3 regions of the Streptomyces odontomachicola genome follow, and region 3 is predicted to be linked to each of the others. Evidence: riboswitches for the same ligand, from Rfam matches in the RefSeq annotation. Region 3 holds a riboswitch; each other region holds the start of a gene.
What was found. Region 3 has a riboswitch for cyclic di-AMP ahead of ABEE00_RS33495 (C40 family peptidase). Riboswitches for the same ligand answer to the same signal wherever they lie in the genome.
Positions count from the first base shown of each region.

Region 1: linked by a shared signal. The riboswitch ahead of ABEE00_RS19400 (LysM peptidoglycan-binding domain-containing protein) and the one ahead of ABEE00_RS33495 (C40 family peptidase) in region 3 are both predicted to bind cyclic di-AMP.
Region 2: linked by a shared signal. The riboswitch ahead of ABEE00_RS10745 (transglycosylase family protein) and the one ahead of ABEE00_RS33495 (C40 family peptidase) in region 3 are both predicted to bind cyclic di-AMP.

Region 1 is NZ_JBCFOK010000010.1:45,278-49,739, reverse strand. It holds gene ABEE00_RS19410 (cellulase family glycosylhydrolase) at 1-1,401, shown strand, start outside; gene ABEE00_RS19405 (GNAT family N-acetyltransferase) at 1,505-2,113, opposite strand; cyclic di-AMP (ydaO/yuaA leader) riboswitch at 2,441-2,600, shown strand; gene ABEE00_RS19400 (LysM peptidoglycan-binding domain-containing protein) at 2,605-3,375, shown strand; gene ABEE00_RS19395 (glycoside hydrolase family 84 protein) at 3,611-4,462, shown strand, end outside.
Region 2 is NZ_JBCFOK010000005.1:157,478-161,939, forward strand. It holds gene ppdK (pyruvate, phosphate dikinase) at 1-1,040, shown strand, start outside; gene ABEE00_RS10745 (transglycosylase family protein) at 1,303-2,571, opposite strand; cyclic di-AMP (ydaO/yuaA leader) riboswitch at 2,589-2,746, opposite strand; gene ABEE00_RS10750 (response regulator) at 3,287-4,024, opposite strand; gene ABEE00_RS10755 (oxidoreductase) at 4,123-4,462, opposite strand, start outside.
Region 3 is NZ_JBCFOK010000026.1:77,408-81,869, reverse strand. It holds gene ABEE00_RS33505 (C40 family peptidase) at 1-212, opposite strand, end outside; gene ABEE00_RS33500 (hypothetical protein) at 580-933, shown strand; gene ABEE00_RS33495 (C40 family peptidase) at 1,082-2,281, opposite strand; cyclic di-AMP (ydaO/yuaA leader) riboswitch at 2,305-2,438, opposite strand; gene pcrA (DNA helicase PcrA) at 2,733-4,462, shown strand, end outside.

The DNA of each region.
Region 1 (4,462 bases), on a different contig from region 3:
GCGAAGGGCTCCCCCGCGCCCCGCTGGAGCACCCAGGGCCGCTGGCTCACCGACGAGCGAGGCCGGGTCGTGCTCACCCAGGGCGTGAACGAGGTCGAGAAGAACCCGCCGCACGCCCCCGACGCCGTGGGCTTCGGCGAGGACGACGCGGCCTTCCTCCAGCGCGAGGGGTTCACGACCGTGCGGCTGGGGGTGATCTGGGCGGCGGTGGAGCCGCGGCCCGGCGCGTACGACGACGCCTATCTGGCGCGGATCAGGAAGACGGTCGAGATGCTGCACCGGCACGGCATCTCGGCGCTGCTCGACTTCCACCAGGACATGGTCAACCCGCGCTTCCAGGGCAACGGGTGGCCGGACTGGGCGGTGCTCGACAAGGGCGCGCCCAATCTCGTCAAGGCCGGATTCCCCGCCAACTACTTCCTCAACGCGGGGGTGAAGAACTCCTACGACAGCTTCTACGAGAACCGCCCGGCCTCCGACGGCAAGGGCATCGCGGACCACTACACGGACGCGTGGGCGCATGTCGCTCAGCAATTCCGGGGAACGCGCGGGGTGATGGGCTTCGACCTGTTCAACGAGCCCTTCCCCGGGAACCGTTTCCTGGGCTGTCTGCTGCCCACCGGGTGCAAGGAGCAGGACGCGCGGCTGTCGGCGGTGCAGCAGAAGGCGGTGGACGCGATCCGGCGGGTGGATGCGCGGACGACCGTCTATTACGAGCCGATGCAGTTCTTCAACATCGGGATACCGACCCGGGTCTCGCTCAAGGGCCGCAATCTGGCGATGTCCTTCCACGATTACTGCACTTCGCAGGCCGTTCTGCACAACTACTTCGGCTGCAAGGGCCCGGACGCGGCCGTCTTCGCCAACGCGGAGAAGCAGTCGCGCGCACACCAACAGGGGCTGCTGCTCACCGAATTCGGCGCCATCACGGCCGAGGATGTACTGCGTTCCCAGACCGACCTGGCGATGAAGAACAAGGTCGGCTACCAATACTGGGCCTACACCGGAAACGACCCGACCACCGCGGGCCCCGGCGACGAACAGGCCCTGGTCTTCAACACCAAGCGCCCGCCCCGCGACGGCAATGTCGACTGGAAGAAGCTCGACGCCGTGTCGGTCCCGCATCCCGACCGGGTGGCCGGGATTCCGCGAGATTACGGCTACGACCGCGAGGCGCGCGCCTTCGACCTGCGCTATACGCCGGAGAAGGCGGGCGGCGGCGCCTTCGGGGACGGCTCGGTGACCACGGTCCGGATTCCCGCGCACAGTTATCCGGAGGGATATCGCGTACGGGCCGAGGGTGCGCGGGTGACCTCCGGGCCTGACGCGCGGACGCTGCGGCTGGAGCTGAAGCCGGGCGCGGAGGAGGTACGGGTGTCGGTCCGGCCGACGGACGGCTGAGCGGCGGGAGTTGTCAGCCGTACGGGGTACGTGAAGGGGGCGTACGTGGAGGTGGCGTACGCGGAACGGGCGTACGTGGAGGAGCGCCCGTGGAGGGGCGGGCTCAGCCGTTGCGGAGGCCCGCCCTGCGCCTCTCCCTCGCCTCCCTCGCCTCCCATTCGGCGCGGGTCATCGCGTACTCGACATCGCCCTGCTCAGAGCCCTCGATCGGGTCGGGCCAGTCGCCGAAGCTGGTGCGCACGAAGCGCAGGCCGGCCTTTTCCATGACCCGGCGCGAGGCGGTGTTGACGGTCATCGTGTGGGCCGTCACCCGCCGGACGCCGAGCTCGGTGAAGCCCCTGCGGAGCAGGGCGCGGGCGCCCTCGGTCGCGTAGCCGCGGCCCCAGACGGCGCGGCGCAGCCGGTAGCCGAGCTCGACCTCGTACGGCTCCGCCTCCCACAGCGGGCGGAACTCGAACCAGCCGAGGAACTCCCGCGTGGCCCGCTCCCGCGCCGCCCAGTAGCCCACCGTGCCCGGTCCTGCACCCAGGCCGGGGTGGCGGCGGAGCATGCGCGGGAGGTCCTGGGTACGCAGGGTCTCGCGGGGTGTGGGCCTGCCGCCGTTGAGGTAGCGCATCACGGCCGGGTCGGCGTCGAGCTCGGTCAGGCGGTCCAGATCGTCCGGGGTGAGCGGGCACATGAGCAGCCGCTCGGTCTCCCAAGGGGTGTGCATGGGCCGATACTTGGGGCTGCGGAGCGCGTTGGCAACCGGTTTGCGGCGCCGAGAAAAGTTCCGAATTTCCAGGATTTCCCTTTTCGGGTGACGGTTGCGGTCGACGGCAGTGATTCGCGTCACCTTTTCCGCGCGGATGGATCTTTCCTCGGGGTGAGTCCGGGCCCATTTCCCTATCCCGGGCGATGAGTTGACGCACCGTCCAGCATTCCCCTTCTTCTCCGGCAGGGAATCCCGGAAAGGAATACGGGGGTTGTTCGGGGTCGCCTTTCCTGCCTACGTTCGGCTCGACCCCCGGGCGGAGCGCCGAATCCTGCCGCCGTCCGGACAACACACCCGTGCACTTTCGGCAGGAGCGGGGGAACCGCGCAGGCCGCCGTTGCGGAATTCCGGAACGGCTCGGGGTGAAGCCGCACAGCACGCAGCGGCCGGGCCTCTCCAGCCCGAACCCGACAGCTCACCCCGCAGGCGTCACCGGAGAGGAAAGCACCATGGCCGCTCAAGGCAAGCACCGCCGTCCGAAGTCCGCTTCCCGTCGCCTGCACAAGGGGTTTGTCGCCGTGAACACAGGGGGCGCCGCCCTCGTTCTGCCCGCGGTCGGAGCGGGCGCCGCCCACGCCGCGCCCGCCGAAAAGCCCGCGGCGGCGGAGCGGACCGGCGCCTCGAACTCGGGCGACGGCTCCAGCGCCTCCCAGACCTATTCGGTGGCTCCCGGGGATTCCCTCCACAAGATCGCGGAAAGGTTCTCCGTCGACGGCGGCTGGAAGAAGCTCTACGAGGAGAACCGGGACGCCGTGGGCGCCGATCCCTCGATGATCCTTCCGGGCACGAAGCTGACGGTCGGAGCGAACTCGGGAGGGGCGAACTCGGGCGGAGAGTCCCGGAGTTCCGGCCCCGCGCCGTCGCCGCAGGGAAGCGCGAATGCGCAGCAGAGTGCGTACTCCGACAACCTCGACGGGTGGATCAGGGAATCCCTCGACATCATGAAGCAGCACGGAATTCCCGGCAGCTACGAGGGAATTCACCGCAACATCATGAGGGAGTCCGGCGGCGACCCGCGCGCCACGAACGGCTACGACTCCAACGCCGCAGCCGGCACGCCATCCCAGGGCCTCCTCCAGGTGATCGCCCCCACTTTCGCCGCCAACCACGTCCCGGGAACGTCCCAGGACCCCTTCGACCCGGTCGCCAACATCACCGCGGCATGCAATTACGCGGCGAAGCAGTACGGGTCGATCGACAACGTGTCGGGGGCGTACTGAGGGGTTCGGTCCCGCACCCTGCTGTGTCCGGTGGCCGCACGGCCACCGGACACAGCGCTGCGTGCAGACCCGGGCCACGCCGCGACCCACACCCCGGCCGGCCCGCTTGCACTTCCCTCCCCCGCTCTTGGACTTTCGTGCCGTGCGGGACCCCTGGGGTTGACGGGGTTGTGGAGGGGTCGGAGTCTGAGCTTTGGGCTTTGTGTCCGATTGCCGGTTCTCTTGTGGAGGCAGTTTGTCCGCCGCCAGAACTCCCGCCGCGCTCCTCTCCCTCGCCCTCCTGGCCGCCGCCCCGCCCGCGCTCGCCTCGGACCGGCCCGCCGCCGACCGTCAACCCGCCGAGCACCGCGCCTCTGACCAGCGGCCCGCCGGTCAGCACGCCGATCCCCGTCCGCTGCCGGTCGTTTCGCCCACGCCGCAGCAGCTCAGCCGTACGGGGCCCGGCCTCCCCCTCCCGCACAAGATCCGGGTCGTGACCGGCAAGGACACCGATCCGGCCGCGCAGCGGCTGCTCACCACGGTGCTGCGCGGCAGCGGCGTACGCGTCGAAGAGGCCCGTGCCGCCGCGCCGGGACGGGTGAACCTCCTGCTCGGCGCGGCCCGGCGGCCCGACATCGCGCGGGCCCTGCGCGGGACCGCCGTACCCGACCGCGCCGAGTCGTACGGGCTGCGCGTCGACGCGCGCGGCACCGTCGCGCTGGGCGGGCGTGACGGCGCGGGGCAGTTCTACGCGGTGCAGACCCTGCGCCAACTCATCGCGGGAGCAAAGAAGTCGGCGCTCCCCGGCGTCGCGGTCGCCGACCGTCCCGCGATGCCGCTGCGCGGCAGCATCGAGGGCTTCTACGGCAAGCCCTGGACGGCGGCCGAGCGCCTGGACCACATGGACTTCCTCGGCGACACCAAGGCCAACACCTACGTCTACGCGCCGAAGGACGACCCCTACCACCGCGAGAAGTGGCGCGAGCCCTACCCCGCGAAAACCCTCTCCGAGCTGCGCGAACTCGTCGACCGCGCACGTGCGAACCACGTGCGGTTCACCTTCGCCGTCTCCCCCGGCAACTCGATCTGCTACTCCGACCCGGACGAC
Region 2 (4,462 bases), on a different contig from region 3:
GGCTCTCGGTGCGGGCGAACGCGGACAACGCCGAGGACGCGTCGCGGGCGCGGCGGTTCGGGGCGCAGGGGATCGGGCTGTGCCGTACCGAGCACATGTTCCTCGGGGAGCGGCGTGAGCTGGTGGAGCGGCTGATCCTGGCCGACGCGGAGGAGGAGCGCGACACCGCGCTGAACGCCCTCCTTCCGCCCCAGCGCCAGGACTTCATCGAGCTCTTCGAGTCGATGGACGGCCTGCCGGTGACGGTCCGCCTTCTCGACCCGCCGCTGCACGAGTTCCTGCCGGACATCACCGAGCTGTCGGTGCGGGTCGCGCTCGCCGAGTCCCGTAAGGACGCGAACGAGAACGACCTGCGGCTGCTCCAGGCCGTGCACCGGCTGCACGAGCAGAACCCGATGCTGGGGCTGCGCGGCGTGCGGCTCGGGCTGGTCATCCCGGGGCTGTTCACGATGCAGGTGCGGGCCATCGCGGAGGCCGCGGCCGAGCGGAAGGCGGCGAACGGCGATCCGCGTGCGGAGATCATGATTCCGCTGGTGGGCACCGTGCAGGAGCTGGAGATCGTCCGCGAGGAGGCCGAGCAGGTCATCGCGGAGACCGAGCAGAAGTACGGGGTCGAGCTGGGGCTCTCCCTCGGCACCATGATCGAGCTGCCCCGCGCGGCGCTGACGGCGGGTCAGATCGCCGAGTCGGCCGACTTCTTCTCCTTCGGCACGAACGACCTCACGCAGACCGTGTGGGGCTTCTCCCGTGACGACGTGGAGGCCAGCTTCTTCACCGCGTACCTGGAGAAGGGCATCTTCGGTATCTCCCCCTTCGAGACCATCGACAAGGACGGCGTGGGCTCCCTCGTACGCAGCGCCGTCGAGTCCGGGCGGGCCACCCGCCCCGACCTGAAGCTCGGCGTGTGCGGCGAGCACGGGGGCGACCCCGACTCGGTGCACTTCTTCCACGAGGTGGGCCTGGACTACGTGTCCTGCTCGCCGTTCCGCATCCCGGTGGCCCGCCTCGAAGCGGGCCGTGCGGCGGCCGGCCAGGCGTGACGGACTGACCGGCCACCGGCCCCTTGCGCGTCGCCCCACTTACCCTCACCGGCGGCGCCACGGGGGCCGGAACGAAGAGGGGGCGGCACCTGTGCGGAGGTGCCGCCCCCTCGTTTTTGCGTTTGGGGGTTTCCCGGTGTCCCCGGGGTTCTCCCGCTGTCCCCGTACAAAAGCCGGATGCCCGGCACTGCCGCCGCAGTGCCGGGCATCCTGTGCTCGGACCCGTGTTCCGTAAGGGGTTCCCACAACCCCCTCTCGGGGATCAGACGTTGAGGCCGTGCTCCTGGAGGTAGGCCACCGGGTCGATGTCGCTGCCGTACTCGGGGCCCGTGCGGACCTCGAAGTGCAGGTGGGGTCCTGTCGTGTTGCCGGTGTTGCCCGAGATGGCGATCTGGTCGCCGGCGTTGACCTTCTGGCCCGCCTGGACGGTGGCCGAGGTGAGGTGGCCGTACTGGGTGTACTTGCCGTCCTCGCCCTTGATGACGACCTCGTTGCCGTAGGCGCCGCCGTTGCCGGTCTTGACCACGGTGCCGTTGGTGACGGCCTTCACCGGGGTGCCGGACTGCGCGGAGAAGTCCACGCCGGTGTGGCTGCCGCTGGACCAGGAGCCGCCGGACGCCTTGTAGGGCGTGCTGGTCGGCGCGTCGACCGGCTTCACGTAGTCGCCGCCGACGCTCTTGACGTCGGCCGCCTTCTTCTCGGCCTTCTTCTCGGCCTGGTCGGCGGACTTCTCCGCCTTCTTGGCCTCGTCGGCGGCGGACGGCGCGGCCTTCGCGGAGCCCTGCGGCTTCGCACCCGCGTCACCCGAGCCGGAGCCCGAGCCGCCCTTGAGGTCCAGGTTCTGGCCCGGGAAGATCACGTTCGGGTTGCCGCCGACGGTCTGGCGGTTGTCCTCGTACAGCTTCTTCCAGCCGCCCTGGACGCCCTTCGCGTCGGCGATCTTGCCGAGGGTGTCACCGGAGACGACCTTGTACGAGGTGGTGCCGGCGTTCTGCGGCGCGTCCTGCTGCTTGGGAGCGGACTGCGGCTTCGGCGCGGACTCCTGCTTGGGCGCCTCCTGCTTCGGGGCCTCCTGCTTCGGAGCCTGCTGCTTCTGCTCGCTCTGCTGCTGCGAACCGCTGCCGCTGTCGCCGCCCAGGTCCGGGGACGGACCGCCCTGGCTCAGGCCCGCCTTGGGACCGCAGTTGGGCCAGGCGCTCGGGCCCTGCTCGGCCAGCACCTTCTCAGCGATCTTGATCTGCTGTTCCTTGGTGGCCTCGCCGGCGCTCGGCGCGTACTGCGTGCCGCCGTGGCCCGACCAGGTCTGCTGGTCGAACTGGACGCCACCGGAGTAGCCGTTGCCGGTGTTGATGGACCAGTCGCCGCCCGACTCGCACTGGGCGACCTTGTCCCAGGTGCTCACGTCGGCGGCGTGCGCGCTGCCCGCGCCGAGCAGCGGAAGGGCGATGCCCGCGCCGCCCGCGGTGATGGCCAGCGAGATGCGGGCCATGCGGCGGGTCTGGTGACGGCTCTTGCGGGCGCGCTCAGAAATGGTGGCCATAAAGCTGTGCGTTTCCTCTCCTACGCCTGCGAGGTGAGCTGTCGGATTCGGGCTGGAGCTGCCCGGCCATTCCGCGAAAGCGCTCCTTGGTGCTTTCCGCGGGGATGGCTTCACCCCTAGCCGCTCCCGGCACCGGTCGGGTGCGCGGTTACGGCGCTTACCTGGTTCCCCCGCTCCTGCCGCCCTGTTCGTCGTCTGTTTCCGCGTGCCGGGCGGCAGGATTCGGCGTCCCGGCCACGGAACCACCGCATGGGACGTGCGGTGGCGGCATGAACACTAAGCAGACGAAATTCGCGACCACAAGGAAGCGGACATCAGCGGAGCTCTTCGGTGATCCGTTCCATTCCGTTACCGAGTCACAACGCATGACCAACCGCCCAGGTCATGGCCATGATTCACTGGCTTGATCTGTCATGAACGCCGAACTCGCCGCTCCGCAAAGAGTTTTTCCTGTGGTCCAACTCACCGATTTCCTGTGGCCTGGGTCACGGAAATCGGGAAATTCGATCTTGTGGCGTACGGCATTTCCCGTGGGTATTACGGGGAAAATGATCAGTGCGCGCCGGGTGTGCGCCGGAGGAAAGTGGCCGCGGTCACGGAGAATTGGCCGCCAAGTGTGCGCCGCGCCACGGAAATTGACGCGGGGCGGTACGGCGTAAAGCGCGCGGAGAGGGAGGGCCCGGGAAGGGGCCTGACCCGGCGGGAGTCAGCGGGAGTGGCGGACGGGCTCGGGGTGATACCGGCGCTCGGGCCGGCCCGTGGTGCCGTACCGCAGCGTGACCCGCGCCGTACCGGTGGCCACGAAGTGCTCCAGATAGCGCCGCGCGCTCACCCGGGACAGCCCGCTGTGTTCGGCGCACTCCGAGGCCGAGAGGCCCTCGCCGCCCGCGTGCGACTCCAGCGTGCCGCGTACCAGCCCGGCGGTCTGCTCGGTCAGGCCCTTCGGCAGCGGCTTGGCGGCGCCGCCCGCCACCGGACCGGCGGCGGCCGGCGACGGCGAACCGGTGAACAGCCGGTCCACGTCGTCCTGCCCGGCGGCCGACAGCGCGGCCAGCTCGCGGCGGCGCTCCGCGTACCCGCGCAGCCGCTCCTGGAGGAGCTGGGGCTCGAAGGGCTTGATGATGTACTGCACCGCCCCGCCGCGCTGCGCCCCGCGCACCGTCTCCGCGTCCCGCGCGGCCGTGACGACCAGCACGTCGGGACCGTCGTCCGGGGCCTCGCCGCCGCGCAGGCCGCGCAGCACGTCGAGGCCCGGGATGTCGGGCAGGTAGATGTCCAGCAGTACGAGGTCGGGCTTGAGCTCGTGGAAGAGGGACAGCGCCTCGGCTCCGCTGTGCGCCCTGCCGGCGACCTCGAAGCCGTCGACGCGCTCGACGAGCGTGCTGTGCAGCCTCGCGACCATGAAGTCGTCATCGACGACGAGTACGCGGACGGGCTGCTTCATGCGCGACACCGTAGCGCACGTGTACGAGGGGCGGAACGCGTCCGTCCAAGGGGTGGACGGCGTACGGAGGCGGCGTGCGGGGCCGTGCGCTGGAGCGGCTACAGCGCCCCGTAGCCGACCCCCGTGAGCTGCTCGGATGCCGCCCACAGCCGCTCGCCCGCGGTGTCGTTGCGGGTCCACGGCGCGCGCCAGGAGGGGCCAGGGCCTCCGCGTACGCCGAGGATGCGGGGGCCGTAGAAGCCGTCGCCGGGGACGCGGGGCGCGGTCGCCGCGTACAGGGTGGGGGCGGCGCCGAGCTGGGCCGAGGAGCCGAGCAGCGCGTTGCCGGTGCGCATGATGCGCCGCACCGCCTGGCGTCCCGCCTCGCGCGCGCCCTTCTCCTGGAGCTCGGTCGCCGAGTAGCCGGGGTGCGCGGCGGCGGCCGTCAGGTCGAGGCCC
Region 3 (4,462 bases):
GCGGCGCCTGCGGGAAGCGGCAGCGAGAGGGAGCGGGGGAGGGGAGCGGGGAGCGGTACGGAGAACGGGGCCCGCGGCCTGCGGTGAGGGTGCGGGCGTGAGCCCTGTGTCGGGTGGGGTTCGAAGCGGTGCCGGGGAGCCGAGGGGAGAGCGGAGGGAGAAGAGGAGCGAGGGGAGAAAGAGCGGGGAGAGGTCTTTCGGTGGGAGGCCATGTGCGGCCGTCACTCCCTTGAGTGCTGAGCGGCGCCGGTGCGGCGCCGGTGCGGCGCCGGGCGTCGTACGGCCCGCGAGGGGAACCGGCGGCGGCCGCCACAGGGGGAATGCGGCCGCCGCCGGTTCTCGGCGGGGGCGGCCGGCGGTCCCGAGGGGCGGGGCCGGCCACCTGGCGAGGACGCTAGCCGCGCGGCCCGAGCCGTCGTGCGGCGTTGACCGCGACTGACCGCATTCGTTCACGCGGGAGAGGCGGGCTCACGGCGCGGGCCGTGGAGCGACGCGTTCCGGTTGGGCCGCGACCGATGCGGGACATACGCCCACCCTGACCGACAGGTCGTGTTATGGCCCCGGATACCCTCCGGAGCCATGAACGTGCTCATCAACATCTTCGTCGCCCTGCACATCGTCGGTATCGCCGCCCTGCTCGGCGGCTTCTTCGCGCAGATGAAGTCGCTGCGCACGGGCGAGGCGCGGATCTCCCCCGGCATGCTGCACGGCGCGCTGACCATGCTGGTCACGGGCGCGGTGCTGGTCGGCCTCAACCAGGCCGAGAGCAACCCCGTGAACAACATCAAGATAGGGATCAAGCTGGCGCTGCTGGTGGTGGTCCTGATCCTGGTCTACGTGAAACGCGACGAGGAGAAGGTGCCGTCCTCCGTGCTCGGCACGATCGGCGCGCTGACCACGGCGAACATCTTCATCGCCGTCCTGTGGACCTGAGCGGGGCTTGAGTCCGGCGTAGCGGAAGCAGAAGCGGAGGCCGGAGGAGTGCGGTACGGGTCCGCCCGCCGGGGTGCGGCGGGGCGGGCCCGTACCGGATCTTCCGGCCGGCGCGGAGGCCCGGGCGGCGGTGCGCCGCGGCCCGCCGTCAGCCCGGCCGCACCGCCGAGTGGAACGGCATGTAGTTGATCGACTCGTAGCGCACGTTGGCCCCCGGCTTGGGCGCGTGGATCATCTGGCCGCCGCCCGCGTAGATGCCCACATGGCTGATGTCGTCGTAGAAGAAGACCAAGTCACCGGGCTGGAGCTGGGACTTGGAGACCTTCGTGCCGATCTTCACCTGGTCCCAGGTGGTGCGCGGCAGCGATATGCCGGCCGACTTCCAGGCGTCCTGGGTGAGCCCGGAGCAGTCGTACGAGGACGGGCCCGTGGCGCCCCAGACGTAGGGCTTGCCGAGCTGCTGCTTGGCGAAGGCGATGACCTTCTCCGCCTTCGAGGACGCCGAGGAACCCCCGCCGGAACCCTCCTGCGAACCGGCCCCCGAGCCCGAGCCCGCGTCGGAACCGGAACCAGAACCGGAGCCGGAATCGGAACCGCCCTGGTGCTCGCGGCGCTCCTGCTCCCGCTTCTCCGCCTCGGCGGCCTTGCGCCGCGCCTCGGCCTCCTTCTTGCGCTCCAGCGCGTCGAGCCGGGCCTTCTCCTGCGCGGTCAGGCGGGACAGCAGCTTCCGCGCGTCCGCCAGCTTGCCCTGGACCTCCTGCTTGCTGTCCTTGAGCTTGCGCTGCGTCGAGGCCAGCGAGGAGAGCCGCTGCGTCGCCTCGGAGCGCTGCGAAGCGGCCGCGCGCTGCTGCTTCTCGTACTCGGCGACGGCCTCCTTCTGGCGGCCGGTCATCCTGTCCATCATGTGCTTCTGCTTGAAGAAGCCCTGCGGATCCTGGGTGAGCAGCAGCGTGGCGGTCTCCGAGATGCCGCCGGTGCGGTACTGCGCGGCCGCGTAGGTGCCGAGCGTGCGCCGCGCGTCGTTGAGCTTCTCGGTGCGCTGCGCGACCTGGTTGAGCGCGCCCTCCAGCTTCGAACGCTGGGAACGGGTGCGCTCCTTGGCCTCGTTGTACTTCTGGGTGGCGGACTCGGCCTGGTGGTAGAGCCGGTCCACCTGCCTCTGCACATCCTCGACAGGGGCTCTGCCGGTGTGGCCGCCGCTGCCCGCCCCGTCGTCGGAGGGTGCGGCCGAGGCGCCCTGGGAGAGGAGGGTGACGGAGGCGAAGGCGGCGGTGGTGACGCCTATGGCCCCGCGCTTCGTGCTGGCGGACTGAAGTATGCGGGTGCGCGGCTTGCGATGGGACGCCAAGGCCGGCGGCTCCTTCCGTGCTCCGCCTACCGGGTTAGCTGTCGGGTTCGGGCGTCGGAAGGCGGCCCTACGGTGCGCGTCAGCGCTCCGATTCACCCCTGCGGTACGTGCGTACGCGGTGGGTCCCCGGCTCCGGCGCGTGCGGCCGGACTCGGCGGGGGCGGCCCGTGCCGGCGCTTTCGCCGGCGAAGCGGTGCGGACTGCCCGCACGCACGGTAGCGAAGGCGTGTGGCTGATGTGAAGGGCGATGTGCGATACGTCCGTTATCTTTTCGTTGCCGAGTGCACACGGGGAGGTCACAGGGGTCGTACGGGGAGTTCACCGCGCCCTCGTCGAGCGGCCCGGAAATGCGCCCGGGGCGGGCCGGGAACGAATCGGGGGCCGCTGTTTCCAGGCCGGTTCCGGCGTACGGCGTCAGCCTGTCAGCGGTGGCGCCTAGACTCGGACGACGATGAGCAGCCTCTTCGACGACAGCTATCTCGCGCACCTCGAGCCCCCGGCCGAGGAGGAGCCGCCGCCTCCTCCGGATCCCGAGGGCCCCGAGCAGGCACCCGACGATCTCTTCGCGGGCGCCTTGGACGGCGGTGCCCGCGACCCGTGGTATCGCGACGGCGCCCCGCGCACCGTCGTGGACACCGCGGCGCTGTTGGAGGGGATGAACGAGCCGCAGCGCGACGCCGTGCTGCACACAGGATCGCCGCTGCTCATCGTCGCGGGCGCGGGCTCGGGCAAGACCCGTGTGCTGACCCACCGCATCGCGTATCTGCTCGGCGCCAGGGGCGTGCACCCGGGGCAGATCCTCGCGATCACCTTCACCAACAAGGCCGCGGGCGAGATGAAGGAGCGGGTCGAGGAGCTTGTCGGCCCGCGCGGGCAGGCGATGTGGGTGTCCACGTTCCACAGCGCGTGCGTGCGCATCCTGCGCCGCGAGTCGAAGAAGCTGGGCTTCACCTCGTCCTTCTCGATCTACGACGCGGCCGACTCGAAGCGGCTGATGGCCCTGGTCTGCCGCGATCTCGACCTCGACCCGAAGCGCTTCCCGCCGAAGTCCTTCAGCGCCAAGGTCTCCAACCTCAAGAACGAGCTGGTCGACGAGGAGGACTTCGCCGCGCAGGCCGCCGACGGCTTCGAGAAGACCCTCGCCGAGGCCTACGCGATGTACCAGGCACGGCTGCGCGAGGCCAACGCCCTGGACTTCGACGACATCATCATGACCACGGTGAATCTGCTGCGCGCCTTCCCTGACGTGGCCGAGCACTACAGGCGCCGCTTCCGGCATGTGCTCGTCGATGAGTACCAGGACACCAACCACGCCCAGTACGCCCTGGTCAGAGAGCTGGTCGGCGGCGGGGACGATCCGGCCGAGCTGTGCGTGGTCGGCGACGCGGACCAGTCGATCTACGCGTTCCGCGGCGCGACCATCCGCAACATCCTCCAGTTCGAGGAGGACTACCCGGACGCGACCACGATCCTCCTGGAGCAGAACTACCGCTCCACGCAGACCATCCTCAGCGCCGCCAACGCCGTCATCGAGCGCAATGAGAACCGCCGCCCCAAGAACCTGTGGACCCAGGCCGGTTCGGGCCGCGCGATCACCGGCTATGTGGCGGACACCGAGCACGACGAGGCGCAGTTCATCGCGGACGAGATCGACCGCCTCACCGACGCGGGGGAGGCCAAGCCCTCCGACGTCGCGATCTTCTACCGTACGAACGCCCAGTCCCGCGTCTTCGAAGAGGTGCTGATCCGCGTCGGCCTGCCGTACAAGGTGGTCGGCGGCGTCCGCTTCTACGAGCGGCGCGAGGTCCGCGACGTCCTGGCCTATCTGCGGGTGCTCGCCAACCCCGAGGACTCGGTCTCGATGCGCCGGATCCTCAATGTGCCCAAGCGCGGCATCGGCGACCGCGCCGAGGCCATGATCGAGGCGCTGGCCTCCCGCGAGAAGATCACCTTCCCGCAGGCGCTGCCCCGGGTGGACGAGGCGTACGGCATGGCCGCGCGCTCCGCGAACGCCGTCCGGCGCTTCAACGCGCTGATGGACGAGCTCCGTACGATCGTCGAGTCCGGCGCGGGACCCGCGACCGTGCTGGAGGCGGTGCTGGAGCAGACCGGCTATCTCGCCGAGCTGCAGGCCTCGACCGATCCGCAGGACGAGACCCGCATCGAGAACCTGCAGGAACT